2 regions of the Streptomyces sp. NPDC052910 genome follow, and region 1 is predicted to be linked to the other one. Evidence: riboswitches for the same ligand, from Rfam matches in the RefSeq annotation. Region 1 holds a riboswitch; the other holds the start of a gene.
What was found. A riboswitch is a leader RNA that binds a small molecule or an ion and turns the genes downstream of it on or off. The one in region 1 is predicted to bind glycine.
Positions count from the first base shown of each region.

Region 2: it holds a riboswitch for glycine, as region 1 does, so the genes downstream of both, gcvP (aminomethyl-transferring glycine dehydrogenase) here and gcvT (glycine cleavage system aminomethyltransferase GcvT) in region 1, are expected to answer to the same signal.

Region 1 is NZ_JBVJJR010000001.1:294,888-309,229, reverse strand. It holds gene ACZ6X9_RS01380 (hypothetical protein) at 1-254, shown strand, start outside; gene ACZ6X9_RS01375 (lasso RiPP family leader peptide-containing protein) at 556-678, shown strand; gene ACZ6X9_RS01370 (asparagine synthase-related protein) at 799-2,598, shown strand; gene ACZ6X9_RS01365 (lasso peptide biosynthesis PqqD family chaperone) at 2,592-2,843, shown strand; gene ACZ6X9_RS01360 (lasso peptide biosynthesis B2 protein) at 2,845-3,339, shown strand; gene ACZ6X9_RS01355 (phytanoyl-CoA dioxygenase family protein) at 3,321-4,229, shown strand; gene ACZ6X9_RS01350 (hypothetical protein) at 4,226-5,344, shown strand; gene ACZ6X9_RS01345 (L-serine ammonia-lyase) at 5,405-6,787, opposite strand; gene glyA (serine hydroxymethyltransferase) at 6,937-8,199, opposite strand; gene gcvH (glycine cleavage system protein GcvH) at 8,245-8,622, opposite strand; gene gcvT (glycine cleavage system aminomethyltransferase GcvT) at 8,784-9,956, opposite strand; glycine riboswitch at 10,115-10,219, opposite strand; gene ACZ6X9_RS01325 (AAA family ATPase) at 10,359-11,723, shown strand; gene ACZ6X9_RS01320 (enhanced serine sensitivity protein SseB) at 11,720-12,499, shown strand; gene ACZ6X9_RS01315 (enhanced serine sensitivity protein SseB C-terminal domain-containing protein) at 12,625-13,386, shown strand; gene ACZ6X9_RS01310 (ABC transporter permease) at 13,980-14,342, shown strand, end outside.
Region 2 is NZ_JBVJJR010000013.1:5,231-19,572, forward strand. It holds gene ACZ6X9_RS30930 (DUF881 domain-containing protein) at 1-556, shown strand, start outside; gene ACZ6X9_RS30935 (FHA domain-containing protein) at 687-1,523, shown strand; gene ftsR (transcriptional regulator FtsR) at 1,584-2,366, shown strand; gene ACZ6X9_RS30945 (bifunctional nuclease family protein) at 2,488-2,961, shown strand; gene ACZ6X9_RS30950 (MerR family transcriptional regulator) at 3,180-3,905, shown strand; gene ACZ6X9_RS30955 (DNA polymerase IV) at 4,061-5,557, shown strand; gene ACZ6X9_RS30960 (PRC-barrel domain-containing protein) at 5,790-6,119, opposite strand; glycine riboswitch at 6,310-6,432, shown strand; gene gcvP (aminomethyl-transferring glycine dehydrogenase) at 6,623-9,508, shown strand; gene ACZ6X9_RS30970 (DUF5999 family protein) at 9,594-9,800, opposite strand; gene ACZ6X9_RS30975 (hypothetical protein) at 10,128-10,712, opposite strand; gene ACZ6X9_RS30980 (glutamate-cysteine ligase family protein) at 11,192-12,688, shown strand; gene ACZ6X9_RS30985 (CPBP family intramembrane glutamic endopeptidase) at 12,854-13,687, shown strand; gene ACZ6X9_RS30990 (PhzF family phenazine biosynthesis protein) at 13,706-14,342, opposite strand, start outside.

The DNA.
Region 1 (14,342 bases):
GGCGGCCCGACCTGGCGATCATGCACGAGTACGTGGTCACCGTTCCGCACACATCCGGCCCGCCGCCCGTCGCCGTAGGTATGTACACCCTCCCCGCGGTCTCCCAGCGGCCCCGCCGCCCCTGCGTCCGCTGCGCGTCGCTCCGGGACGCGCTCGCCGGCGCGGTGCGGGCGGGAGACACGGCCGCCGAAGGCCGGATCGCCCGGGAACGGGCCGGGCACTGGCGGCGGGAGCACCGGCGGGTGCACGGCTGACGGCGGTCGAACCGGGCGCGGCGGCGTTGGGGGGGGGCTCAACAAGAGGGCCTGCTTCCGGCCGTTCGAGTCCACTCGGCGGTGCGTCGCCGCCGAGTGCGCGTCGGGCCGCGACGCGCGCCTGATGCGCAAGGGGACCAGTGGACATGCCCGTCACCCGGTAAAAGGAGTTCGATATTCCCATCCCGCCCGGACCGTTTCTTCCGGCCATAATCGGCGGCCACACCGAAAACGCGTTCTCGCGAACCCCCGCTCCCTCTTGTTAAGTTGCGGCCCCATCGAGGGGAAGGGGGTGACGCATATGAACGATCACGAGATTGTCGAGTACGAGGCGCCCGAAATGCTGCCCATCGGCGAGTTCTCCGAGGTCACGATGTGGTACGGCTGGGCCAGCAACGACGGCGAGGGTACCGCGATCATCTGATCGCGGTGTACGCATTCGGTCGGCTGGGGGGATTCCTTGAGCGCGTCATGGTTCATCGCTTTCCCGGAGAATGCCGATGACGCATGTCCGGCCCACCCCGGGCCGACCGAGAACGCCGAAGTGCTTACGTACGCGTCAGGCCGGACGTGGGTGATCGCGGACTGCTCCCATTCCCGCCTGATCGCCGCGGAAGCCGGCGTCAGACGCCTCGCGCTGTTCGGTGAGACGAGCATCGACGCGGGGCGTCTGGCCCGCCTGCTGGCGCGGCACGACGACGTCGTCGGCCTGATGGCCGCCGCACACGAGATCTCCGGCAGCTTTCACATCCTCTACGCCGACGGCCGTTCGACCCACGTCCAGGGGAGCGCGTCGGGCCTGCGCCAGGTGTTCTACGCCCGGTGCCGGGACGGCTCGTACGCCGCGTCCGACTCGGTCGAACCGCTGGCCCGGCTCGGCGGCGCCACCCCGCGCATCGAGATGGCGGCCTGGGGGATGCTGCACCCCGGCTTCGATTACGGGCTGACCCACGGCACCTACTGGCACGGGGTCCACCGGCTCCCCGCCGACCGGCGGCTGCGCATGACCGCCGACCGGGCCGAGCTCACCACCTGGTGGCGCCCCCCGGCGCCGGCGCTGTCGGTGGCCGACGGCGCGCCGGGGGTACGGGCCGCGCTGGAGGAGGCGGTGGCCGTCCGGCGGGCCACGGCCGGCGGCCTTTCGGCGGACCTGTCGGGCGGCATGGACTCGACGTCCCTCTGCTTCCTGCTGGCCGGCCAGGGCGCCCGCTTCCCGTGCTTCGTCGAGCGGACCGTCGACCCCAACCACGACGACGCCCACTGGGCGGCGATCGCCGCCCGGGAGATCGACCGTCCGCTGACGGTCCTCGGCCCCGAGGACGTCCCCGGCCCGTACGACGGCATCTGGGAACCCGGCCGCGGGCTCGTCGAGGACGTCCCGTACGGACTGGGCGAGCCGTACACCCTGATCCGGAACCGGGCGCGGAAGACCGCGATGGCGAAGATCTTCGCCGCCACCGGCTCGGACACGCACGTCGGTGGATTCGGGGGCGACGAGCTGTTCACCGTCGCGCCGTCGCACTTCGCCGACCTCTCCGCGCACGCACCCCTGGCGGCGGTCCTCGGGATCCGCGACCTCGCGCGGCTGAGGCGCTGGAGCATGCCCTCCGTCCTGCGCGCGCTCGCCCGGCGGCAGACGTACCGGGGCTGGTTCGAGGAGCAGTTGCGCAGTGTGCACCTGCCCCGGCCGGACCTCCTCGGCCCCGGCCTGAACTGGGGCCCGCAGGTCCGCGTGCCCCCGTGGTCGACCCCCGCAGGCGTCGACGCCGTGCGCGCGGTCGCGACCGCCGCCGATGCCGGCCGGACCCCGCAGGCCGGCACCCGCTCGGTGCACACCAGCGTCGCGGGACACCGCATCGGCGGACAACGGCTTGGCCCGCTGAGAGCCCTGATGGAACACCACGGCATCACCCTGTCCTTGCCGTACATGGACGACGCGGTACTGGAGGCCGCCCTGGCGGTCTCACGCGCCGAGGCCCTGCCGGGCACCGGGTTCAAACCCGTCCTGAAGGCCGCCATGCGCGTGGGCGCGCCGCCGGACTCCCGGGCGGGCGCGCTGTCGCGCTCCACCAAGGGCGAGTTCAGCATGTCGGTCCACCGCGGCCTGGCCCGCAACCGCCGTTCGCTCCTCGGCCTGTTCGAGGACTCGCTGCTCGCCGAGCACGGCCTGGTGCACATCGACCGGCTGCGCGCCGCCCTGCGGGACACCATGCGTCCCGAGTACGAGACCAACGCGCTGGAGACGACCGTCGCCGCCGAGGTCTGGATGCGGGCTGTGGCGCAGGCGCCCGCTCCGGCGCCCGAACGCCCCCTCGCCCACCGACGACTGGCCTCACCATGCTGAAGATCTCCCCGCACGTCGTCCTCACCAAGACCGAGGACGCGGCCGTTCTCCTGGACAAGAAGTCCGGCACGTACTTCCGGGTCAACCCGACCGGGACGGCGGTCTTCGAGATGCTCGCCGCCGGACGCACACCGGACGAGGTCGTGGGCGAGCTGTGCGCACGCCACCCGGAGGCGGCCGGCCGGATACCCGGCGACGTCGCGAGGCTGATCGACACCATGCGACGCGCGAAGGTGCTGATCTGACGTGACACTCCCCATGACCCTGGAGCCCCGCGCCCGGCTGCCTCTGCGCCGGCTGCCCCTGCCGGTGCTGGCCGTCGCGGTGAGCCGCCTGCTGACCCGGCTGAGCCCGCACGCGCTGGAGCGGGTGCTGCGCCTGCTCAGCCGCGGCGCCCGGCCCGCCACCCGCGCCGAGGCCCTCGCCGCGCGCGCCGACGTCGTCTCCGTCAGCCGCCGCGCCGCCGGCCCGTACTGCCTGGAGCGGTCGATCGCCGCGGCCCTGCTGGCCCGCCTGCGGGGCGGCTGGCCCGACTGGGTCTCCGGCGTCAGCCTGCTGCCCTTCGCCGCGCACGCCTGGATCGAGGTCGGGGGCCGGGCGGTCGGCGAGTCCCTGCGGCTTGACGCCTTCCACAAGAACATCGTCGTATCCCGGGACCCCCGCACCGGACGGAGCGGCAGGCCGCACGACCACCCCACCGAGAGCCGAGACGGACGGACACCATGGACACCAAGCGCATAGCGGAGCGACTGGCCGGCCGGGGATACGCGCTGGTGCCCGGCTTCCTGACCGGGGAGGCCCTCGCACGGGCGCAGGCCGCGGTCGCCACCTACTTCCCCGACCCGGAGGCGAACGGGAGCACGCCCGAGGAGGTCAACGGCCTCAAGCACGCGGTCCCGTTCCCCTTCACCAGCAACGACCTCAACCGGCACGCGCTCGACCCCCGGGTCATCGACGTCGTCGAGGAACTGCTCGGCACCACCGACCTGCGGCTGACGAGCTCCTTCATCCAGGCCAAGTACGGCACGGCGTACGGGGAGAGCCGGGACCAGACCCTGCACAACGACGCCTGGGCGGCCAGCAGCCTGGTGCACCCGCGGGCGGACGGCGTCTACCAGCGCGTGTACGGCATCCTCTACCTGACCGACGTGACCGTGGACACCGGGCCCACCTACGTCGTCGACCGCGCCGCGCACCTCGGGCTGCCCCTGCTGACCGACGCGGGCAAGGGCTCGTACGACAAGGCGGATTACCCCGAACTGTACGAGCGGGAGCGGCCGGTGGAGGCCGAGGCCGGCTCGCTCCTGCTGTTCGTCGGCGACATCGTGCACCGGGGGTCGGCCTACAACGGGCGGTACGGGCGGCGGCTCGCGCTCTTCTTCAACATGCACGCCGCACAGGCCCGTTGGACGGACAAGCACCTGTGGTCGATGCGCCCCGCCCACCCCAACTGGCACACCCAGCACGAGCTCATGGTCGAGCTGAGCCCGCGCCAGCGCCACCTCCTGGGCTTCCCGCCGCCCGGGGACGACTACTGGACCGACGAGACGATCGCGCACCTGGAGCGGATGTACCCCGGGATCGACGCCAAGCCCTACCTGCCGCGGGCCGCCGACGCGGTCGCCCCGTGACGGCCGGTCGCCCCGCGACCGAGCGGCCCGGATACGCCGGACTGGCCGTCGACGGCCTGCGCTACCTGGGAGAGGTGTTCGGCCTGGGGGAACGTTTCGACGCGGCGGCCGAGGAGTCCGTCCGGCACCTCTTCGACGGGTGGGGGCACCGGGTCTCGCGGGACACCGACGGCGGCGGGACCCGGGAGGACGCCGTGGCGACCGCCCCGTTCGAGTACTCCCTCGTACTCGACGGGGACCGCGTCGACGTCCGGATCTTCTTCCGGCCGCTCCCCGCGCGGGGCCCCGCCTCCGCGGCCGGGAGCTGGGAGCGCGGCCTGCGGACGCTGGACGGGCTGGAACGCCTGGGCCTCGCGCGCCCGGAGCGGGCCCGGCGGGTCGCCGGACTGTTCCGGCCGCGCAGCGGGCGGGCGGCGTTCGGGATGTGCCTGGCGGCTTCGGTCCGCGCCTCGGGGATCGCGCGCCCCAAGGTGTACTTCGACACGCTGGCGGCGGGCACCGAGCGCAGCCGGGAGGCCGTCGCGACGGCACTCGACCGGCTCGGGCAGCGCGGCGCGTGGAGCTGGCTGCGGCGCCACGACCCGCGGGGCATGGCCCACCTGATGCCGGCCTTCTTCGCGCTCGACGTGGACGAGTCCCCGCACGCCCGGATGAAGTTCTACACGACGGTCGCGGAGCGCTCGACCGCCGAACTCGAAGCCCGCCTGGCCCCGTTGGGCCCCGCCGCGGTGGCCGCCGCGACGGGCCTGGTGACGGACACCGCCCCGCCGGGCTCGAAGCCGCTCGACATGCCCGGGGTACGCCCGACGCTGTGCTGGAGCATGACCTCGCGCGACGGGACGCGGCCGGACGACGCCACGCTGTACCTGCCGTTCGACCTGTACGCCCCGCGCCGGCGCGAGCCGCACGGCAGGCTGCGCGAAAGCCTCGGCCCGGCGCTCCTGGCGGGGGTCGGGCGGCTGGTGGACGACCACGCCGCCGCCGTACCGGAGCGGGCGAACCCGTTCCACTGGGTGGCGGCCAAGCTGGTCCACGGCGGGCGGGCGCTCACCCTCTACGTCTCGGCCGCGGCGGTCGAGACGGCCCGGCTCGAACACCGGCGGGTGCATGCCTGACGGCCACAACGGCGGCGCCCCGCCCGGGAGTCCGGGCGGGGCGCTCGCGAGGTCAGGGGATCAGCACTCGATGACGTTGACCGCCAGGCCGCCCCGGGCCGTCTCCTTGTACTTGACCTTCATGTCGGCGCCGGTCTCCTTCATGGTCTTGATGACCTTGTCGAGGGAGACGTGGTGCCGGCCGTCGCCGCGGAGGGCCATGCGGGCCGCCGTGACGGCCTTGGCCGCGGCCATGCCGTTGCGCTCGATGCAGGGGATCTGGACCAGGCCGCCGACGGGGTCGCAGGTGAGGCCGAGGTTGTGCTCCATGCCGATCTCGGCCGCGTTCTCGACCTGCTCGGGGGAGCCGCCCATGACCTCGGCGAGGCCGCCGGAGGCCATGGAGCAGGCCGAGCCGACCTCGCCCTGGCAGCCGACCTCGGCGCCGGAGATGGAGGCGTTCTCCTTGAAGAGCATGCCGATCGCGCCGGCGGCGAGGAGGAAGCGGACGATGCCTTCCTCGTCCGCGCCGGGGACGAAGTTCATGTAGTAGTGCAGAACGGCCGGGATGATGCCGGCGGCGCCGTTGGTGGGGGCGGTGACGACGCGGCCGCCGGCCGCGTTCTCCTCGTTGACCGCCATCGCGTAGACGGTGATCCACTCCATCGCGCGGGCCTGCGGGTCGCCTTCGGCGCGCAACTGGCGGGCGGTGCTCGCGGCGCGGCGGCGGACCTTGAGGCCGCCGGGGAGGATGCCCTCGCGGGACATGCCGCGGCTGACGCACGCCTGCATGACGCGCCAGATCTCCAGCAGGCCGGCCCGGATCTCGTCCTCGGTGCGCCAGGCCTTCTCGTTCTCCATCATCATCGCGGAGATCGACAGGCCGGACTCGCGGGACATCCGCAGCAGCTCGTCGCCGGTGCGGAACGGGTACTTCAGGACGGTGTCGTCGGGGACGATCCGGTCCGCGCCGACCGCGTCCTCGTCCACCACGAAGCCGCCGCCGACCGAGTAGTACGTCTTCTCCAGCAGGGGCGCGCCGCTCTCGTCGTAGGCGAAGAGGGTCATGCCGTTGGCGTGGTACGGCAGCGAGCGGCGGCGGTGCAGGATCAGTTGCGTGGAGTCGTCGAAGTCGATCTCGTGGTCCGAGCCGATCTCGGTGCCGAGGAGGCGCAGGCGCTTGGTGGTGCGGATGCGCTCCACCTCGTCGTCGGCGATCTCGACGTCCACGGTGCGCGGGGAGTGGCCCTCCAGACCGAGGAGGACGGCCTTGGGGGTGCCGTGGCCGTGCCCGGTGGCGCCGAGGGAGCCGAAGAGCTCCGCGCGCACCGAGGCGGTCTGGGCGAGCAGGCCGTCCTTCTTCAGGCGGCCCACGAACATCCGGGCGGCGCGCATCGGGCCGACCGTGTGGGAGCTGGACGGGCCTATGCCGATCGAGAAGAGATCGAATACGGAGATGGCCACGGTGGCAGCTCCTCGGGTCGGGGGTGGAACAAAGGGTGTGGGGGGTACAGCGATACAGCGATATGCGGTTGTGACGTGGTGCGGGGCACCGCGCTCACCTCCAGTGTGCGCGATGCCCCGTACATCCCGGTAAAACCGGAGGTCCGGTCCTACTTCAGGCCGGGGTACAGCGGGTGCTTGTCCGCCAGCGCGGTGACGCGGGCGCGCAGCGCCTGGGCGTCGTACTCGGGCTTCAGGGCCTCGGCGATGACGTCCGCGACCTCGCGGAAGTCCTCGGTGGTGAAGCCGCGGGTGGCCAGTGCCGGGGTGCCGATCCGCAGGCCCGAGGTGACCATCGGGGGGCGCGGGTCGTTCGGGACGGCGTTGCGGTTGACCGTGATGCCGACCTCGTGGAGGCGGTCCTCGGCCTGCTGGCCGTCCAGCAGGGAGTGGCGCAGGTCCACCAGGACCAGGTGCACGTCGGTGCCGCCGGACAGGACGGAGACGCCGTGCTCCTTGACGTCGTCCTGGACCAGGCGCTCGGCCAGGATCTTCGCGCCGTCCAGGGTGCGCTGCTGGCGCTCCTTGAACTCCTCGCTCGCCGCGACCTTGAAGGAGACCGCCTTGGCCGCGATCACATGCTCCAGCGGGCCGCCCTGCTGACCGGGGAAGACCGCCGAGTTGATCTTCTTGGCGAGCTCGGCCGTGGAGAGGATCACACCGCCGCGCGGACCGCCGAGGGTCTTGTGCGTGGTGGTGGTGACCACGTGCGCGTGCGGCACCGGGGAGGGGTGCAGCCCGGCGGCGACCAGGCCCGCGAAGTGGGCCATGTCGACCATCAGGTACGCGCCGACCTCGTCGGCGATCCGGCGGAAGGCCGCGAAGTCGAGCTGACGCGGGTAGGCGGACCAGCCGGCGACGATCAGCTTGGGGCGGTGCTCCTTGGCGAGGCGCTCGACCTCCTCCATGTCGACCAGGTTGGTCTGCTCGTCGACGTGGTAGGCGACCACGTTGTAGAGCTTGCCCGAGAAGTTGATCTTCATGCCGTGGGTCAGGTGCCCGCCGTGGGCGAGGTTCAGACCCAGGATGGTGTCGCCCGGCTTGAGCAGCGCGAACATCGCCGCGGCGTTGGCCTGGGCGCCCGAGTGCGGCTGCACGTTGGCGGCCTCGGCGCCGAACAGCGCCTTGATCCGGTCGATGGCGATCTGCTCGACGACATCGACGTGCTCGCAGCCGCCGTAGTAGCGGCGGCCCGGGTAGCCCTCGGCGTACTTGTTGGTGAGGACCGAGCCCTGGGCCTCCATGACCGCGACCGGAGCGAAGTTCTCCGAGGCGATCATCTCGAGCGTGGACTGCTGACGGTGGAGTTCGGCGTCGACAGCGGCGGCGACGTCGGGGTCGAGCTCATGGAGGGAGCTGTTCAGAAGCGACATGAGTTCTTCCTGGGCGGGAGGGGCCGGGTGGAGGCGGGACGCGGGTCAGCCGGCGAAGTCCGTGTACGCGTCGGCGGTCAGCAGCTCCGCCGGCTCGTCCGTGATCTTCACCTTGAACAGCCAGCCGCCCTCGAAGGGGGCGGAGTTCACCAGCGAGGGGTCGTCCACGACGTCCTGGTTGGCCTCGACGACCTCGCCCGTGACGGGGGCGAAGAGGTCGCTGACCGACTTGGTGGACTCCAGCTCACCACAGGTCTCGCCCGCGGTGATGGTGTCGCCGACGGCCGGGAGCTGCGCGTAGACGACATCCCCGAGCGCGTTGGCCGCGAACTCGGTGATACCCACCGTCGCCACACCGTTCTCGTCGGTGGCCGACAGCCACTCGTGCTCCTTGGTGTAACGGAGGTGCTGGGGGTTGCTCATGGGTCGATTCTCCTGTACGCGGATCGATGCTTGTGCAGGACCCCTGGTCCGGCCAGGGGCGTCTTGCCAGGTGAGACGAAGGGCGGGGGTTCCGTTCGGAAATCGGGCATTCCGCCTGCTTTGCGGCTCGATGCCCGCTCCCTACCCGGATGTCCCGGAGGTCAGCGCTCCCGCCGGTAGAACGGCAGCTCCACCACCTCGTACGGCTCGTGGCTGCCGCGGATGTCCACCGCGACCCCGGCCGTCCCGGGCGCGGCGTGGGCCGCGTCCACGTAGGCGATGGCGATCGGCTTGCCGAGTGTGGGGGAGGGGGCGCCGGACGTGACCTCGCCGATCACCGTGCCGGTGGCGGCCTCCACCACCGGGTAGCCGGCCCGCGGCACCCGGCGGCCCGCGGCCACCAGGCCCACCAGCTTGCGCGGCGGGGCGTCCGCGGCACGCTCGGCGGCGGCCTCCAGCGCCGCGCGGCCCACGAAGTCACCGGGCTTGTCGAACTTCACGACCCGGCCGAGCCCGGCGTCGAACGGCGTGGTCGCCGTCGTCAGCTCGTGCCCGTACAGCGGCATGCCCGCCTCCAGGCGCAGGGTGTCCCGGCAGGACAGGCCACAGGGGACCAGGCCCGCGTCCGCGCCCGCCTCGGTCAGCGTCTGCCACAGCTTCTCCGCGTCGGCGGGGGCGACGAACAGCTCGAAGCCGTCCTCGCCGGTGTAGCCGGTCCGGGCGATCAGCGCCTCGACGCCGGCGACCGTGCCGGGCAGGCCCGCGTAGTACTTCAGGCCGTCCAGGTCGGCGTCGGTGACCGACTTCAGGATGGCGGGGGAGGCCGGGCCCTGGACGGCGATCAGCGCGTAGTTCTCCCGGTCGTCGCGCACCTCGGCGTCGAAGCCGGCGGCCCGCCCGGTGAGCGCGTCCAGCACCACCTGGGCGTTGGAGGCGTTGGCGACGACGAGGTATTTCTGGCGGCCTTCCTCGTCGGCCAGCCGGTAGACGATCAGGTCGTCCAGGATCCCGCCGCGCTCGTCGCAGATCATGGTGTAGCGGGCGCGGCCGGGCATCAGCGCCGAGAGGTTGCCCACCAGGGCGTGATCCAGTGCCTGGCCGGCCTGCGGACCCGTAAGGGTGATCTCGCCCATGTGCGAGAGGTCGAACAGACCGGCACGGGTGCGGACGGCCACGTGCTCGTCGCGCTCGCTCCCGTAGCGGAGGGGCATGTCCCAGCCGGCGAAGTCGGTCATCGTCGCGCCCAGGGCGCGGTGCAGCGCGTCGAGCGCGGTACGGCGGGGGGTGGCGGTCTCTGATGCGACGGACTCTGAGGCGGCGGACTCTGAGGGCATGATCAAGGCTCCCGGGCAGCGGTCGCGAGGACGCGGGGACGTCGAAGGACGGCCTCCCCATCTGTCATCGGAACCTGAGAGGTTCACCGGGAGCCCCGGAGGGCACACGGCTTGCACCTTGGGTGGGACCGCGGGGCGGTCCGCTTTTCAGATCTGCCTCACCCTGCGCGGTACGGGGCCTGAGAGATTCAAGGGAGGAACTTGCTCCTTCGGCGCCCGGCGGGCGGCGATGCGCCGTGCCGGAACTCTCCCGCGCGGATTCGAGCGGCCGGTATGCAGTTGGTCGTGACGCGTCGGTCGTGCTCTTGGCGCGCACTGGCGCGCACATCATTGCACGTACGAGCGTGCGATGGACCGTTCACAGCCCATCGCATTGGATTACTTTTCCTTTACTCCCTCCGTATGCGAGTGGGGTACACCGAGAGCACCGAGCGACGGAGCGACGAGGCCGTGGGAGAGCGGGCGAGGGGCGGGGGAGCGGTGCGAACGGGCGTCCAGGGGGAGGCGGCGGGGGCCGCGCGGGCGGCGGGGGCGGAGCCGGCGGCGAGGGCCGCCGGGCCTCGGGTGCGCGATCTGCGCGGGGTGGCGGCGCCCCCGGCGGAGCTGTGCTGCCGCGCCGGTGATCTGCTGGTGGTCTCCGGGCTCCCCGGGGCCGGCAAGTCCACCCTGATCCGACGGGTCGTACCGGCCCTCGACGGCCGGGGCGCCCCCGTCCGCAGCGTCGACTCGCAGGACGCCAGGGCCCGGTTGGAGCGCGGGTTGCGCCGGCTGCCGGTCCGGCTCCCGTACGCCGCCTACCGCCCCCTCGCGCGCCTCGCGCACTACGCGCACCTCTGGCGCGCCCTGCGCTCCGGCGCGAGCCTCGTCGTGCACGACTGCGGGCAACGCGGCTGGGTCCGCCGCCTACTGGCCCGCGAGGCGCGCCGCCGCGGCACCGCGCTGCACGTCCTGCTGCTCGCCGTGGAACCCGGCACCGCGCTCGCCGGGCAGCGGGCCCGCGGCCGGACGGTCTCCCGGACCGCGTTCGCCCGCCACCGCCGCGCCATGGAACGACTGATCACGGCGGCGGCCGGGGGCCGGCCCCCGGCCGGTGCGACGAGCGTGCTCCTCCTCGACCGCGCCGCGGCGGCGGCACTGCGGACGATCGTCTTCACGGGGGCGCCGACGTCGGGTACCTCCGTGGGGCCGGCCATGCCGGGTATGTCCGCGGGGGCGGCGAAGGCGGGTACGTCTGCGGGGTCGGCGAAGGCGGGAACACCCGTGGGACCGGCCATGCCGGGGACGTCCACGGCGCCGCCGGCGTCGGGGCCGCGCGGGCCGCTCACACCGGGGCTGCCCGTATCGGTGCCGCCCGAGCCGGAAACCCCCGCGAGGCCACGGGTGCCGGGACCGCCCGGGCCGCTCGCTCCGGGCCCGCCCCGGTCGCCCACCTCGGGGCCGCTCGGGTTGCCCACCTCGGGGTCGGTCACGCCGGGCGCCTTCGCGGGCGCATCCACGGGCGCCCCCGCGCCGGAAGCGCCCCCCGGCGCCCCCGCCCCGGGAGCCGTCGGCGGCCCGCGCCCGCGGGGCGTCTTCGCCGTGCGGCAGCCCGTCCCGCCGCCCCCGGCCCCCGCTGCCCACCGGCCCGCGCCGCCGGCCGCCGTCCCGCCGTCGGTGCGCTCCCGCCGTGTGCCCCGGCCGTCCGCCGTGCCCCTCCCGCCGTCTGACGGGGAGCCGGCCGTTAAGGTGCGGGTGCGAGTGCGACGAGACCGTGGGGAGAACGGATGAGCGGCCCCGAGCTGCACGGCACGGAGCGGGCCAGGGGCGAGGCCCCCAACTGGCCCGCCAACGAACTGGAGGAGACCCTCGCCGCCTGCGCGGGCGTCCCGGGCACCGGTGAGCGCGTCGTCGAGGCGCTGGCCCGCAGCGAGGTCTGGATACCCCTGCCCAAGGGCGGCGGCCCCGACAGCCCCGACCTCGACCTGCCCACCGTGGAGCTCGGCGGCGCCGCGTTCGTGCCGGTCTTCAGCTCCGAGGAGCAGTTCCGCCGCGTCGTCGGCGACCACATGGCCTACGCGGTCGCTCCCGCCGTGGATTTCGCCCGCGGCCTGCCCCCGCAGGTCGGCGTGGTCGTCAACTTCGAGGGCACGGTCGCCGCGCCGCTGCCCCCCGCCGCCGTCGCCGAGCTCTGCCGGGCCGGCCGGCTGCGGCTGGAGGGCGAGCCCACCGGCGGCCGGGTGCGTCTCCACGAGCCCGACTGGCAGGACGAGCCCACCGCCTTCCTCGCCGCCGCCGGCTTGGAGTTCACCGCCGCCCGCGCCGTGCGCACCGCCCGCCGCGCCCTGGCCAGCGTCGAGGGCGGCCCGCCGGAGCTCTTCGTCGGCGTGGAGCTCGACCTCCCGGACGACGACAGCCGCGCCGCCGCCGTGGACGCCCTGGGTCGCGCCCTGGGCTCCGCCCCCGTGCCCTGGCCGGTCCGCACGGTCTTCCTCGACGTCACCCGCGATCCGGTCGCCGACTGGATGCGGGACCGCGTCGCGCCGTTCTACGACCGTGACCGTTGACTGCTCCCCTGCATGTCGCCCCGGCCTCGTAAGCTGGTTGGACGACCGTACGGGAGGCGCGACCGCGCCGTGAGGCAGGGGGCGGACGCGACGCGAGCGTCGGCCGGGAGAAGGGGCGGGATCAGGTGAGCGCGGGCGCGGAGAGCGGCGTGGAGCAGGTGCTGCGCCAAGTGGCGCCCGGGCGGTACGACGTCTACGAGTCGCTGCTGCACGCCGTCGCCGAGGGCAGGCTGTGGATGCTGCTCTGGCACGGCCACCCCGGCTCGCCCGACGCCCAGTACGGGAACATGGAGGTCGACGGCCTCGGCTACGCCCCCTGCGTCACCTCCGAGCGGGAGCTCGCCGCCAGCGGCTGGAACCGCGCCCACGAGGTCGTCACCGGCCGCTCCCTCGCCGCGTCCCTGTACCCGGGCCGCTGGGGCCTGTGGCTCAACCCGCACGCCCCGGGCGGCGGCGTCGGCATCCCCTGGCTCGACCTCCGCCGCATCGCCGGCGGCCTGGACCGGCTGCCCGCCGGCCCCCTCCAGATCACCGAACCCACCGTCGACATCCCGCGGTTCTACGCCCTCCTCGCTCAGCACGCTCAGCGCACGCCCGCCGTCCGGGCGCTGCGCCGCGCCTGGGTGCAGCCGGCCATCGGCGCGGCCTACCTGGCGATCGGCCTCGACCTGTACGACACCTCCCCGCCGGCCGTGGAGTCCGTCCGGTCGATGATGCAGCAGGTGGTGGCCGTGGTGCCGGAGGGGCTGCCGGTGTCCACGGTGGCGATGGCGGACGAGTTCGACCCGGTGGCGCTGTGGATGCGCTCCCACGCCCGCCCGTTCTACGGGCATGCCGCCCCGAGCGGCGCGGCGGCACCGGTGCCGGGGTACGGGTACCCGCACTAGCGGATTCCCGTCCCGGCGAATCCCCGCCCGGACGGCCCTGCCCGCCCCCACGGCCCTGCCCGCGCGGGCACGTTCCCGGCCGGACGCCTCCGCGCGGTCCCGTCACCCCACCCGTCCGCCGCCGCGCGCGCCCACCCCCGTCCGCCGCCGCGTGCACGCACCCCCGGCCGGGGCCCGGGAGGCACCCGCGACGGGACGGGCCCGCGTGGCGGGCGAGGCGCACGTCCGCTGCCGGTTCCCCCGCTGAGGGTCAACCCCCGTCCGTATAACGGAAGCTCGCATCGCACATCACGGTTGCGCATCCATTGCCCGCCGGGTCTGGCGGGTGATCGTGAACGCGTTGAAGACTCCCGCTCCAAGGACCCGCAGGTCCGGTGTACGACCAGCTCCGCTTGTACTTCCCGCACCGCACCGCACCGCATCGCACCGCACTGCGCCACAGCACCGCAACGCACCGCAACGCAACGCACCGCAACGCACCGCACTGCGCCACCGCACCGCACAGCACCGCATGTGTCAGTGATGTCGACCGGCCGCCTCCCCGGGCGGTCGGCGGAGGCCGGTCCCACCGGCCGAGAGGGGTCCAGCGAACGATGACGGCACCACTCCCCGAGACGAGCGCGACCGGGACCGCGACCGTCGTCGCCGACGCGGAAATCCCGGTCCCGGGCACGACGATCGAGGGCCGCTCCCCCTGGCGCATCGCCTGGACGCGGCTCAAGCGCGACAAACTGGCCCTGGCCGGCGGGATCGTGGTCCTGCTGCTCGTCCTGGTCGCGATCTTCGCGCCGCTGATCGTGGACCTGCTGGGCCACCCGCCGAACGAGTACCACGAGGACCAGATCGACGCCCTGTTCGGCACACCGAAGGGTTCCTGGGGCGGCATCAACGGCGACTTCCTGTTCGGCGTCGAGCCGGTCAACGGCCGGGACGTCTTCAGCCGGGTGGTCTACGGC
Region 2 (14,342 bases), on a different contig from region 1:
GGTGCGGATCCTGGACGAACTCGACAACCGCACCAAACGGCTCGAGGACGAGAAGCGGAAGCTGGAGGGCCAGCGGACGGAGCTGGAGAGCAGCTCCAACCAGGCCGCGGAGGCCCGTAAGCAGACGGCGCAGAAGGAGCAGCAGCTCGGCATCCTGGCGGGCACGGTGGCCGCCCAGGGGCCCGGCATCGTCCTCACGGTGAGCGACGGCAAGGGGTCGGTGGAGCCGGACATGCTGCTGGACGCCGTCCAGGAGCTGCGGGCGGCCGGCGCCGAGGCGATCCAGCTCAACGAGGTCCGCGTGGCCGCCGACACATATTTCTCCGGCACCGCGGGGAAGGTGGAGATCGACGGCAAGAAGGTGTCGCAGCCTTACAAGTTCAAGGTCATCGGCAAGCCCGACGATCTGAAGCCCGCTCTCAACATCCCCGGTGGTGTGGTGCAGACTCTGCAGAAGGAGCAGGCCGGGGTCGACATCTCCCGGTCTGAGAAGATCGTCGTCAACGCCTTGCGTCCGGCGAAGCGGCCTGACTACGCTCGGTCGTCATCGCGGTGAGGCGGGCGAACGCAGGGGCTCTGCGGGGAGGGCGGAGAGTTGCGGGGGGTCGGCGCACCAAGACGGGGGTGCGTGATGGAAACTGTCTGTCGGCCCTGGACGTTGTAAGGATGTCCAGGTCGGACGGTGTGTGCAGCGAGGTTTTGTCCTGCCCCACGGGCGGGTCTGTTTCGGTCAAGGGGAATCGCCCGTGAAGTTGTTTGCGAAGTTGTTCGGCAAGAGCTCCCGCCAGAGCGGCGGCGGTTCCGCGCGCCACCGGGCCCAGGCTCCGGTGGAAGGCGACGAGCGGGGCCAGGAGGGCCGCCCCCTGTTCCGCGACCAGCCGGGTGCCCCCGGCGTCGCCCAGGGGGGCCAGGGAGTCCCTCCCGGCGATCCCACGGCGACCGCGCGCATAGGTCTCGGTACGCCGATGTCGGGTGCGGGGGAAGGGGCTGCCTTGCCGGTCTGTACGAGGTGTGGTCACCGGAACGGCGAGAACAGCCGGTTCTGCTCCAACTGCGGTGCGCCGCTGCGGCCGGGTGCCGTGGCCGAGCGGGCCTCGGAGACCACGTCCACGATCTCCATCTCCGGTCTGGAGGCGTACGACTCCGAGACCACGGGCCAGACGGCCATCCCGTCGCTCTCCCCGGAGGCCCAGGCCGCCGTGGAGGCGCTGCCGCTGGGCTCGGCGCTGCTGGTGGTCCGGCGCGGCCCCAACTCGGGCAGCCGCTTCCTGCTGGACGGCGAGGTGACCACGGCGGGCCGGCACCCGCAGAGCGACATCTTCCTCGACGACGTGACGGTCTCCCGCCGGCACGTGGAGTTCCGGCGCAACGCGGACGGTGGCTTCACCGTCACGGACGTCGGCAGCCTCAACGGCACGTACGTCAACCGGGAGCAGATCGACTCGGTGGTGCTGTCGAACGGCGACGAGGTGCAGATCGGCAAGTACCGCCTGGTCTTCTTCGGCAGCCAGCGGAACATCTGACCCCTCCCGGACCGCGTCGACCGCGTCCGGGGGATTCCGAGGGATTCCGAGGGAAAGGCCATGCTGCAGACACCGTCGGGCGGTGCCGGCTCCTCCGGCACCGCCGGTGTGGAGGGCCGGCTGGTGAGCATCGGAACGGTGCTCAACCTGCTGCGCGAGGAGTTCCCCGAGGTCACCATCTCCAAGATCCGTTTCCTGGAGGCGGAGGGCCTGGTCGAGCCGCAGCGCACGCCGTCCGGCTACCGCAAGTTCAGCACGGCGGACGTGGAGCGGCTCGCCCAGGTGCTGCGGATGCAGCGTGACCACTATCTGCCGCTGAAGGTCATCCGCGAGCACCTGGACGCGCTGGCCCGCGGTGAGCGGATCCCGCTGCCCGCCCCGGGGCAGCCCCGGGACGCCCTCGACCTCGGGGAGCCGCCCGGAGGGCCCGAGGAGCCGGCGGAGGCCGGTCCGGAGGCCGTTCCCGCCGGGCCCCAGGGGCGGATCGGCCGCGCCGAGCTGCTGGAGCTCACCGGGGCGACCGAGGGCGAGCTCGTGGAGTGGGAGTCGTACGGCCTGGTCGTCGCCCACCCGGACGGCGGATTCGCGGCCGACGCCGTGGCCGTCGCCCGGCTCGTCGCCGACCTGGGCCGATTCGGGCTGGAGCCGCGGCACCTACGGGCCGTGAAGGCCGCGGCCGACCGCGAGGCGGGCCTGGTCGAACAGGTGGTCGCACCCCTGCGCAGGCACCGCAACCCGCAGACCAGGGCCCATGCCGAGGCCACCGCCCGGGAGCTGGCCGGACTGTCCGTCCGGCTGCACGCGGCCCTGGTGCGCTCGGCGCTCCAGCCGCGCGGGCAGTGAGCTCCCGGGCCCGCGGACGGTGAGCTTCCGGCCGCGTGGACGGCGGGCTCCGGCCGTGCGGACGGCGACCGGGAGCGGCCCCGACTACCCAAACCGGCCGAGCACGTCCTAGGGTTGCTGTGTGAACGAGCTCGATGTCGTGGGTGTCCGGGTGGAAATGCCCTCCAACCAACCGATCGTGCTCCTGCGCGAAGTGGGAGGCGACCGCTACCTCCCGATCTGGATCGGACCGGGGGAGGCGACGGCGATCGCCTTCGCACAGCAGGGGATGGCTCCGGCCCGACCGCTGACCCACGACCTGTTCAAGGACGTGCTGGACGCGGTGGGGCAGCAGCTCGCGGAGGTCCGGATCACGGACCTGCGCGAAGGCGTGTTCTACGCGGAGCTGGTCTTCGCCAGCGGAGTCGAGGTCAGCGCCAGGCCGTCCGACGCCATAGCGCTGGCCCTGCGCACCGGAACGCCGATCTACGGCAGTGACGGCGTGCTGGACGACGCGGGCATCGCCATCCCCGACGAGCAGGAGGACGAGGTGGAGAAGTTCCGCGAGTTCCTCGACCAGATCTCGCCGGAGGACTTCGGTACCAACAGCCAGTGAGGCGCGGCCGCAGGCCCTCGGGAGGGCCGCGGTGAAAGCGCTGTGGCCGGAGCCGCGAAACGGGGCCGCAGCAGGGTATTCGAGTAGCCTTTCCCCCGCGGGGACACGTAAAACCACTCTCAGGGTGATTATCACTCGGCGTGCCGAGTGTGGCGATCGTTGACGCACCCCGAGCGACTGCCTACCGTCGAGAAGGCAGGTCAAGGACGGAGGTCGGCGTGAGAAGCACGGGCGACGGTACAGCGGTCGGCAGTCCGTATCCGCTGCACGGGGGATCGGTCGAACCGGTGACCCTCCCCCCCAGCCTGAACGGCAGGGGAGGTGGCCCCACCCATGGCCTGAGCGGCGTGGGAAGCACTCCGGTCCCCCCGGCGGCGGTCACTTCCCAGCGGGGTCCCCGGGCGGGCGGTTCGGACGACGGGGACACCGGAGGGAGCGCCGCGGCCGGCACGGAGACGATCGGCTACCGCGGGCCCACCGCCTGCGCGGCGGCCGGGATCACCTACCGGCAGCTCGACTACTGGGCGCGCACGGGGCTGGTGGAGCCGAGCGTGCGGCCCGCCTACGGGTCGGGAAGCCAGCGGCTCTACAGCTTCCGGGACGTCGTCGTCCTCAAGATCGTCAAACGGCTGCTGGACACCGGCGTCTCCCTGCAGAACATCCGCACCGCCGTTCAGCACCTGCGCTCGCGCGGCATGGCCGATCTCGCGCAGATGACGCTGATGAGCGACGGCGCCACGGTCTACGAGTGCGCGTCCCCCGACGAGGTCGTGGGGCTCCTGCAAGGTGGCCAGGGCGTCTTCGGGATCGCCGTCGGCGTGGTCTGGCGGGACGTCGAGAGCGCGCTCGCCCAGTTGCACGGCGAGCGGGTGGACACCGGCGAGACGCTGATCGGTCACAACCCGGCGGACGAGCTGGCGCGGCGGCGGAACCGGGCGGGCTGAGCGCGGCGCGCCGCGAGATTCCGACGCGAAGCGGGTCCGGGGTGTTCCCCGGGCCCGCTTCCGTGTGGCCGGAGCGGGCCGTGCCGGGGCAGCGCGGGCGGCTTCGTCGTCGCACGTCAGGGCGATTGTCAGTGCCATGCGGGACGATGCGTGGTGTGAGAGGTTCACCGACGATCCTGCATCTCGACATGGACGCCTTCTACGCCTCGGTGGAGCAGGCGGCCAAGCCCAGTCTGCGCGGAAAGCCGGTCGTCGTCGGAGGCATCGGCCCGCGGGGCGTGGTGGCCACCGCGTCGTACGAGGCGCGGGTCTTCGGTGTGCACTCGGCCATGGCGACGGCCCAGGCGCGCCGGCTCTGCCCCAACGCCGCCTACCTGACCCCGCGCTTCAGCCTGTACCAGAAGGTCAGCGGCGTGGTCATGGGGCTGCTCGCCGAGCTGTCACCACTGGTGGAGCCGCTGAGCCTCGACGAGGCGTTCGTGGACCTGGAGGCGGGCGGCGTCGAGCCGACCACGGAGGCCGTCCGGGCGGTGGGCGAGCGGCTGCGCCGGGACATCCTCGCGGCGACGGGGGTCGGCGGGTCGGTGGGCCTCGCCGGCTCCAAGATGCTCGCCAAGATCGCCTCGGAGCAGGCGAAGCCGGACGGGCTCGTCGTCATCGAGCCCGGTACCGAGCTGGAGCTGCTCGGGCCCATGCCGGTACGGACCATCCCCGGCGTCGGGCCCGCCACCGCCGAGACGCTGCGCCGCGCGGGCATCCACACGGTCGCCGAGACCGCCGAGGCGGGCGAGGCGGAGCTGGTGCGGCTGCTGGGCAAGGCGCACGGGGCCGGCCTGTACGCCCTGGCGACGGGGCACGACGACCGCCCGGTCGTGGCCGAGCGGGACGCGAAGTCCGTCTCCGTGGAGGACACGTTCGCGGAGGACCTGACCGACCGGACGCGGGTCCGACTGGAGCTCGCCCGGCTCGCCGACCGCTGCGTCCGGCGGCTGAGAGCCGCCGGACGGTCGGGCCGCACGGTCGTCATCAAGGTGCGGCGGTACGACTTCTCCACCCTCACCCGCTCCGAGACGCTCCGGGGGCCGACCGACGACCCCGCCGTCGTGCGGGAGGCGGCCGCCCGGCTGCTTGAGGGCGTCGACACGACCGCGGGGGTGCGGCTGCTCGGCGTCGGGGTCAGCGGGCTCGCGGACTACACGCAGGAGGATCTCTTCGCGCAGGCGCAGGCGCGGGTCGCTGCCGCGCAGGCCGCCGAGGCGGGGCTTGAGGGGGGTGGGCCTAAGGAGGGTGGGCCCGAGGGGGGTGGGAGCGAGCCCCCGGCTCCCGGCGGGGCGGGGGACCGGCCGGCGGACGACGACGCCGCGCCCGCACGGCGGTGGCTGCCCGGTCTGGACGTGGTACACCGCGAGCTCGGCCGGGGCTGGATCCAGGGCAGCGGCCTCGGCCGGGTCACCGTACGGTTCGAGGAGCCCTGGTCGACGGCTCCCGGCCGGGTGCGGACCTTCGCCGTCGACGATCCGGATCTGGAACCCGCCGAGCCGGTGCCGTTGATCCAACCTTCGGGGGAGGGGCGTCTCGTGGAACCGGGCGGGGCGTTTCGGGATGGGGGCGGGGACGATTCGGCCGTGGGCCTGAGCGGGTCGGCGGCGTAGTGAGCGGGGAGGGCGCGCCCTGCGGGCGCGGATGGTGCCCCTGCCCCTCCCCCAGAGGGGGCACCCCCACTTTCGCCGTTTCTTGCGGGGGCAAGCCCCCGCACCCCCGCACCCCCGCACCCCCGCACCCCCGCACCCCCGCACCCCCGCACCCCCGGAACCGCGCTCCGCGCGGTTGTCCTCGAACGCCGGACGGGCTTGATACGAGCGGCGGAATCGCGGCAGGCGGGGCTCAGCGGTCGGAGCCGCCCGGCAGGGCCATGCGGTAGTGGTGGTAGAGGCGGAGCTCCTGCTCGGGGGAGAGGTGGCGGCCGACGCCCAGGTCGGGGGCGGCCTTGATGAGCGTGCGGTCGTAGGGGATGCGCAGCGAGTCGTCCACGACCTCGCTCGGTTCCAGGGGGACGAACGCGTCGCGGCCGAACAGCCCGGTGCGGACGGCCGCCCACTCGGGTTCGCCGGTGGCGTCGTCGAGGTAGACCTCGTCCACGGTGCCGATCTTCGCTCCGTCCCGGTCGTAGGCCTTGCGGCCGATCAGGGTCCGAGGATCGATATCCGACTGCATCCGTCCTCCCGGGAGTCACTTCCGTCCCTCTCTTTCTCCTGGTTTCCCCGGGAGGCCGTCGGCAAAGCCGGGAAAACCCTCGGGGCGCAAGAAAAGCCACCAAGCGGGAGTAATGGGGGAGTCGGCGGAGATGCACCGGCCCGGGAGATCCGGCGTCGGCATCGCCGCTGGTAGGCTGGCGATTGGCTGTGGACCCCGCGCGGGAGAGTCCTCCGGGGACCTGGACAGGCATTGGCCTCGACGGGTCCGACGGGGGCGCCGAAGGAGCAAATCCTCCCCGGAATCTCTCAGGCACACGTACCGCGCGGACGAGGTCACTCTGGAAAGCAGGGCGGGCACCGGACCGGGCACCATGCCGAGCCCCTCCTCACCGACGGTGAAAGCCGGGTCGCGTCACAAGGGCCCGGTGAAGCTCTCAGGTCGAGATGACAGAGGGGGAGGCCGTCCGGGTACCCGCGCCGTGGTACCCCTCGCAGGTCGCAATGACCAGGAGGCCCCCGCAGATGACCGCCCACCGCATCGCCCTCTCCGACCTGGAGCGCGGCACTCCGTTCGCCGGCCGCCACATAGGCCCCGACAGCGGGGCGCAGGCGAAGATGCTCGCCCACGTCGGCTTCGGCTCGCTGGACGAACTCACCGCCGCCGCCGTGCCGGACGTGATCAAGAGCGCCGAGGCGCTCCGGCTCCCCGAGCCCCGCGGCGAAGCCGAGGTGATCGCCGAGCTGCGCGGTCTCGCGGACCGCAACCAGGTGCTCGTGCCCATGATCGGGCTCGGCTACCACGGCACGTTCACCCCGCCGGTGATCCTCCGCAACGTCATGGAGAACCCCGCCTGGTACACGGCCTACACCCCGTACCAGCCGGAGATCTCCCAGGGCCGCCTGGAGGCCCTGCTCAACTTCCAGACCGTCGTCGCCGACCTCACCGGGCTGCCCACCTCCGGCGCGTCCCTGCTGGACGAGGGCACGGCCGCGGCGGAGGCGATGGCGCTCTCGCGGCGCGTGGGCAAGGTCAAGGACGGGGTGTTCCTCGTCGACGCCGACGCCCTGCCGCAGACCGTGGCCGTCATCGAGACGCGCGCCGAACCCACCGGTGTCGAGGTCGTCGTCGCCGACCTCTCCGCCGGCATTCCGGACGAGATCGCCGAGCGCGGCGTCTTCGGCGTGCTGCTCCAGTACCCGGGTGCCTCCGGTGCCGTCCGCGACCTGCGGCCGGTCATCGAGCGGGCGCACGAGCTGGGCGCGATCGTCACCGTCGCCGCCGACCTGCTGGCCCTGACGCTGCTCACCCCGCCCGGCGAGCTGGGCGCGGACATCGCCGTCGGCACCAGCCAGCGGTTCGGTGTGCCGATGGGCTTCGGCGGACCCCACGCCGGCTACATGGCCGTCCGTGAGCAGTACGCGCGCAGCCTGCCCGGCCGCCTCGTCGGCGTCTCCGTCGACGCGGACGGCGACAAGGCGTACCGCCTCGCCCTCCAGACCCGCGAGCAGCACATCCGGCGCGAGAAGGCCACCAGCAACATCTGCACCGCGCAGGTGCTGCTGGCGGTCATGGCCGGGATGTACGCCGTCTACCACGGGCCCGACGGGCTCACCGGCATCGCCCGCCGCGTCCACCGGTATGCCACGCTGCTCGCCGAGGGGCTGCGGGCCGGTGGCGTCGAGGTCGTGCACGGCGCGTACTTCGACACCGTCACCGCGCGGGTGCCGGGCCGGGCGGACGCGATCGTCGCCGCCGCCCTGGAGCGGGGCGTCAACCTGCGCCGGACGGACGCCGACACCGTCGGCATCGCCTGCGACGAGACCACCACCCGCGAGCACCTGGCCGCCGTCTGGGCCGCGTTCGGGGTGGACGCCGACGTCGAGGCGCTGGACGCCGCCACCGCCGACGCGCTTCCCGAGGAGCTGCTGCGCGGCTCCGACTTCCTCACCCACCCGGTCTTCCACCAGCACCGTTCCGAGACGGCGATGCTGCGCTACCTGCGCCGCCTCGCCGACCGGGACTACGCGCTGGACCGGGGCATGATCCCGCTGGGCTCGTGCACCATGAAGCTCAACGCCACGACCGAGATGGAGCCGGTCACCTGGCCCGAGTTCGGCGCGCTGCACCCGTTCGCCCCGGCGGAGCAGGCCGAGGGCTACCTCACGCTCATCCGCGAGCTGGAGGAGCGGCTGGCCGAGGTCACCGGCTATGACAAGGTCTCGCTCCAGCCCAACGCGGGGTCGCAGGGCGAGCTGGCCGGTCTGCTGGCCGTCCGCGCCTACCACCGCGCCAACGGCGACGAGCAGCGGACCGTGTGCCTCATCCCGTCCTCCGCGCACGGCACCAACGCGGCCAGCGCCGTGATGGCCGGCATGCGCGTCGTCGTGGTGAAGACCGGCGAGGACGGCGAGGTCGACGCCGACGACCTGCGCGGCAAGATCGAGAAGCACCGCGACGAGCTGGCCGTCCTCATGGTCACCTACCCGTCCACCCACGGCGTGTTCGAGGAGCACATCAGCGAGATCTGCGCCCTCGTCCACGAGGCGGGCGGTCAGGTGTACGTGGACGGCGCCAACCTCAACGCGCTGGTGGGGGTGGCGAAGCCGGGTGAGTTCGGAGGCGACGTCTCGCACCTGAACCTGCACAAGACCTTCTGCATCCCGCACGGCGGCGGCGGCCCGGGCGTCGGTCCCGTCGGCGTCCGCGCCCACCTCGCGCCGTACCTGCCCAACCACCCGCTCCAGCCCGCCGCGGGCCCGGAGACCGGGGTCGGTCCGATCTCGGCCGCGCCGTGGGGCTCGGCCGGCATCCTGCCGATCTCCTGGGCGTACGTCCGGCTGATGGGTGGCGAGGGCCTCAAGGCCGCGACGCAGGTCGCGGTGCTGAGCGCCAACTACATCGCCAAGCGCCTGGAGCCGCACTACCCCGTGCTCTACACCGGTCCCAACGGCCTCGTCGCCCACGAGTGCATCGTGGACCTCCGGCCGCTCACCAAGGCGACCGGCGTCACCGTCGACGACGTCGCCAAGCGTCTGATCGACTACGGCTTCCACGCGCCGACGATGTCGTTCCCGGTGGCCGGCACGCTGATGATCGAGCCCACCGAGAGCGAGGACCTCGGCGAACTCGACCGGTTCTGCGCGGCGATGATCGCGATCCGCGCGGAGATCGAGAAGGTCGGCTCGGGCGAGTGGGACGCCACCGACAACCCGCTGCGCAACGCCCCGCACACCGCCGCGTCCGTCGCGGGCGACTGGGAGCACCCGTACAGCCGACAGGAGGCGGTCTTCCCGGGCGGCGTCTCCGCGGCCGACAAGTACTGGCCACCGGTGCGCCGGGTCGACGGTGCGTTCGGTGACCGCAACCTCGTCTGCTCCTGCCCGCCGTTGGACGAGTACGAGGGCTGAGCCCGGCACACGTGGAGGGCCGGCCCGGCGGGATCGCCGGGCCGGCCCTTTCGTCGCGCGTCGTCCGCCGGTGCCGGCCCGGCCGTCAGGCCGCCGTCACCACATGCCCGGCGCCGAGCGGCCGGTGCGGGGCGATGATCTGCCCGTCAGGCAGCAGTTCCCCGGTGTCCTCGAAGCAGAGGACGCCGTTGCACAGCAGGCTCCAGCCCTGCTCGGGGAAGTGCGCCACGAGGTGGGCGGCTTCCCGGTCGGCGGAATCGGCTGACGGGCACGCGGGCTGGTGCTGGCACATGGGAGGGTTCTTTCGCTGGGATGTCGTGGCTGCTGTCGCTGTGCTGCGGCTCGATGCGGTGGTCATGCCGCCCCCCGTGACGATGTGGTCTGTCGTTCCCAGTGTTGCCCTACGGGCGTGATTCCGCAGGGATTTCGCAGCAGCGGTCCGCTGTGGAGGAAGACGCGTCACCCATGCGGACGGTTGCCGTCAACAAGTCTGCCCCTTCGGTCCGTTCGGGTCGACCTCCGTGGAGTGAGCCGTGTGGGTGACGTGGCGCCCGCGGACCGGCCGCGAACGGCGCGGCGCCCCGCGACCGTAGGGGTCGCGAGGCGCCGCCGGGACGCGTCACGCGGTCTTCAGCATCGGTGCCGGGGCCAGCCGGAGGGTGAGCACCGGAAGCAGGTCGGCGAAGCGGTGCGGGCGGTGGGCGGCGATGCCGGGCGGCGCGGGGGCGAGCGGCACCAGGAGGTCGCCGGGGGCGGGCAGGCCGGACTCGGCGTCGGCCGTGATGTCGCCGTGCAGCCAGAGAGTCAGCATGTAGAGGCCGGGCACGGTCAGCAGTCGCGGCTGGTACGGCGTCGACAGCGACTCCGCCTGCCGCAGGGCGAGTTCGGTGGAGACCACGTACGGTCCCTCGAAGAAGTGCGAGAACGTCCAGCCGTCGGCGGTCGGCCGCGCCTCGCCCGCGGCGATGGCGCGCTCGTCCTCCTTGATCAGGAAGCGCCAGCCGGTGAGCCGGGTGCGGGGGGTGCCGCCGGCCGGGGTGTGCTGCTCCAGAACGTGGACGGGGAGCGGCAGTTCGCAGTCGAGCGCTCCCTGGGCGGCCTTGAGGGACGGGGTGCGGGTCTCCCGGACGGCGGTGGGGGAGCCGAGGGCGGTGCGGACGCTACGGAGGGCAGGCGCGGGGGCAGGGGGGATGTGCAGCGGCATGATGGGTCGCCTCTCACTTCGGAGACACGCAGGTGCTGGCAGGTGACGACGCTGTCGGTGTGCGGGGTCAGAGGGGGGCCGGGACCGACTGCCGGGGCGCCTACTCTCTGCCTCACTCCGAGTTTATACGACACATGTTCACAGGATGTTTCGGCTAGCTGTCGCCGGTATTTCCGGCAAGGGGAAATCAGGGCCGCCTGCGGGGTCGTTTTCGGTGTTTTCGTTCCCGATCGCGCAGGCCTGACCTCGGTTTCTTTCCCGGGAACGGTCGGCCGAAACTCGTCGGTGTTTATCACCAGCGCAATGCGACATGCCATGAGCTGCCGTCATGCCATCGGAATGTGCCGGAGTGCGCTTGGCTGCCAGCCTACCGGTTATACGGGGACGGGGTGAGGCGTTTCGATCGCTTCGCATGGGCATCATCGACCGTGACGGGAACGGGCCGGCGCCGAGGGCGACCGCTGGAGGAGGACGCGTCCATGGGTGAGAAGGTCGCCGCCGTGGAGTTCGGCCTGGACGACCGCCAGCGCCACCGGGACAAGCTCCGGCAGTGCCTGGAAGGGCTGGGGAGGTTACTGGAGGAGAAGCGTTTCGACCGGCCCCGGAACCTTATGGGGCTGGAGATCGAGTTGAATCTGGCGGGCTCCGACGGTATGCCGAGCATGATGAATGCCAAGGTGCTGGAGCGTATCGCGAGCCGTGATTTCCAGACCGAACTCGGTCAATTCAACCTGGAAGTGAACATCGTCCCGCACCGCTTGTCGGGGCGCGTTCTCGACCAACTCGCCGAGGAGCTCCGCACCGGCCTCTCCTACGCCGACCGGAAAGCCCGGGAAGTGGGCTCCGGAATAGTGATGATCGGCATTCTGCCGACGCTCGGCCAGGACGACCTCGTCCCCGACAACTTCTCCGCCGCCGACCGCTACGCACTGCTCAACGAGCAGGTCATGGCGGCCCGCGGGGAGGACGTCAGCATCGACATCGACGGAGTCGAACGGCTGACCTGCACCGCGCGGTCCATCTGCCCGGAGGCCGCCTGCACCTCGGTGCAACTGCACCTCCAGGTCACCCCCGGCCGGTTCGCCGCCGTCTGGAACGCGGCCCAGGCGGTGGCCGCCGCGCAGATCGCCGTGGGTGCCAACTCCCCCTTCCTCTTCGGCCGCGAACTGTGGCGCGAGAGCCGCCCGCCGCTGTTCGTCCAGTCCACCGACACCCGTCCGCCCGAGCTCCAGGCACAGGGCGTCCGCCCGCGCACCTGGTTCGGGGAGCGGTGGATCGGCTCGGCGTACGAACTCTTCGAGGAGAACCTGCGCTTCTTCCCCCCGCTGCTGCCCATCAGCGGCGACGAGGACCCGCTGCGGGTGCTGGACGCGGGCGGGGTGCCGCGACTGGAGGAACTCGTCCTGCACAACGGGACGGTCTACCGCTGGAACCGGCCCGTCTACGGGATCGCCGACGGCGTCCCGCACCTGCGGGTGGAGAACCGCGTCCTGCCCGCCGGCCCCACCGTCACCGACGTGCTCGCCAACACCGCGTTCTACTACGGGCTGGTCCGGTCCCTCGCGGAGGAACCGCGTCCGGTGTGGACGCGGCTGCCGTTCGCCGCCGCGGCCGACAACTTCGACGCCGCCTGCCGGCACGGCATCGACGCCGTGCTGCGCTGGCCCAAGGGGCGCAACGGAGGAGTGGCCGAGGTGTCCGCGGTCCGGCTGGTCCGCGAGGAGCTGCTGCCGCTGGCCGCCGCGGGCCTCGACGCCTGGGGCGTCGAACCCGCCGACCGCGACCGCTACCTCGGCGTCATCGAAGGCCGCTGCCGGCTGCGCGCCAACGGCGCGTCCTGGCAGGCCGCCACCTACCACGCGGCACGGGACCGGGGCCTGGACCGGCACGCCGCGCTGGCCGCCACCACGCGGCGCTACTGCGAGCTGATGGCGACCGGCGAGCCGGTGCACACCTGGCCGGTCGGGATCGCCTGACCCCGCACCACCGGCCCCTCCGTGGTCCGGTCCGGCGGACGTCGGGCAAGCTGGGACGACGCGGCGGCGGTCACCGCCGCGGACGGACATCCCGGACCGGCCGTACGCGAGGACGCGCGGGCGGGACGGCGAGCGGTGCAGGGCGCAGGCAGGAGTGGTCCACGAGTGAACAGAGCGACGCGACAGGACGCCCGTGACGGGGCGGAACGCCCCGGTGTTCCGACGGAGCCGGGCGTCGGTCCCGTACCGTCGCGGCGCACGCTGGGCACCGAGACCCTCCTGGTACTGGCCCTCTCCCTCGGAGCCAGTGGGGTCTCCGCACTGATCAGCTTCATCGGGGCGCTCACCCGGCCGGGCGGGCTCAAGGACCAGGCGGCCCGGCTCAACACCTCCCACGCGCCCGGCCGGCCCTGGCTCGACCTGGCCTGGCAGCTCTTCGGCATCGCGACCTCGCTGGTGCCCGTCCTCCTCGTCGCCCACCTGCTGTCCCGCGAGGGCGCCGGGCTGCGCGCCATCGGCTTCGACCGCCGCCGCCCCGGCTCCGACCTGGCGCGCGGCACCGCCGTCGCCGCGGTCGTGGGCGGCACCGGACTGCTGCTCTACCTGGGAGCCCGGGCCGCCGGATCGAACCTGACGGTGGTGCCGGAATCGCTGCCGGACGTGTGGTGGAAGTTCCCGGTACTGATCGCCTCGGCCGTGCAGAACGCGGTGTTGGAGGAGGTCGTGGTCGTCGGCTACCTGCTGCGCCGGCTGGGCCAGACGGGCTGGGGCCCCACGGCGGCACTGGCCGCGAGCGCCGTGCTGCGCGGGTCCTACCACCTCTACCAGGGCGTCGGCGGGTTCGTCGGCAACATGGCGATGGGCGTCCTCTTCGTCCTCCTCTACCGACGGTGGGGCCGGGTGGGACCGCTGGTGGCGGCGCACGCGCTGATCGACATCGTGGCGTTCGCGGGATACGCGCTGCTCGCGGGGAAGGTGGGCTGGCTGCCGACGGCGTGAGCCGCCGGCGCGGTCCCCTCACACGAGGAACTCGCCGTCGATCACGGTCACGGCGTGGCCCGTCAGCAGCGTGCGGTCGCCGCGCAGCGTCGTCCGGACAAGCCCCCGCCGGGCACCGCCCTGAAGTCCCGTCAGCTCGGCGCGGCCGAGGCGGGCCGCCCAGAACGGGGCCAGCGCGGTGTGCGCGCTGCCGGTGACCGGGTCCTCGTCGATGCCCACGTTGGGGAAGAAGCCGCGGGACACGAAGTCGTAGCCGAGCGAGGGGTCCGCGGCCGGCGCGGTGACGATGACACCCCGCCGGGACCGCCCCGCCAGCGCGTGCCAGTCGGGGTTCAGCGCGTGCACGGTCCGCTCGTCGGACAGTTCGACCAGCAGGTCGCCGATGTGCCGGGCGGTGTCGTGCACGCTCACCGGGGCGGCGCCGAGCGCCTCGGCCAGCCCCTCCGGGGCGGCCAGCGGGGTGAGCGGGGACGTCGGGAAGTCCATGGTCAGGGAGCCGTCGTCATGCGCCGTCGTGGTGAGCACACCGCAGCGGGCGGCGAAGCGGACGGTCCCGGTGGCGGCTCCCGTGGTGCGCAGGACGTGTGCGGTGGCCAGGGTGGCGTGGCCGCACATGTCCACCTCGGTGGACGGGGTGAACCAGCGCAGCGCCCAG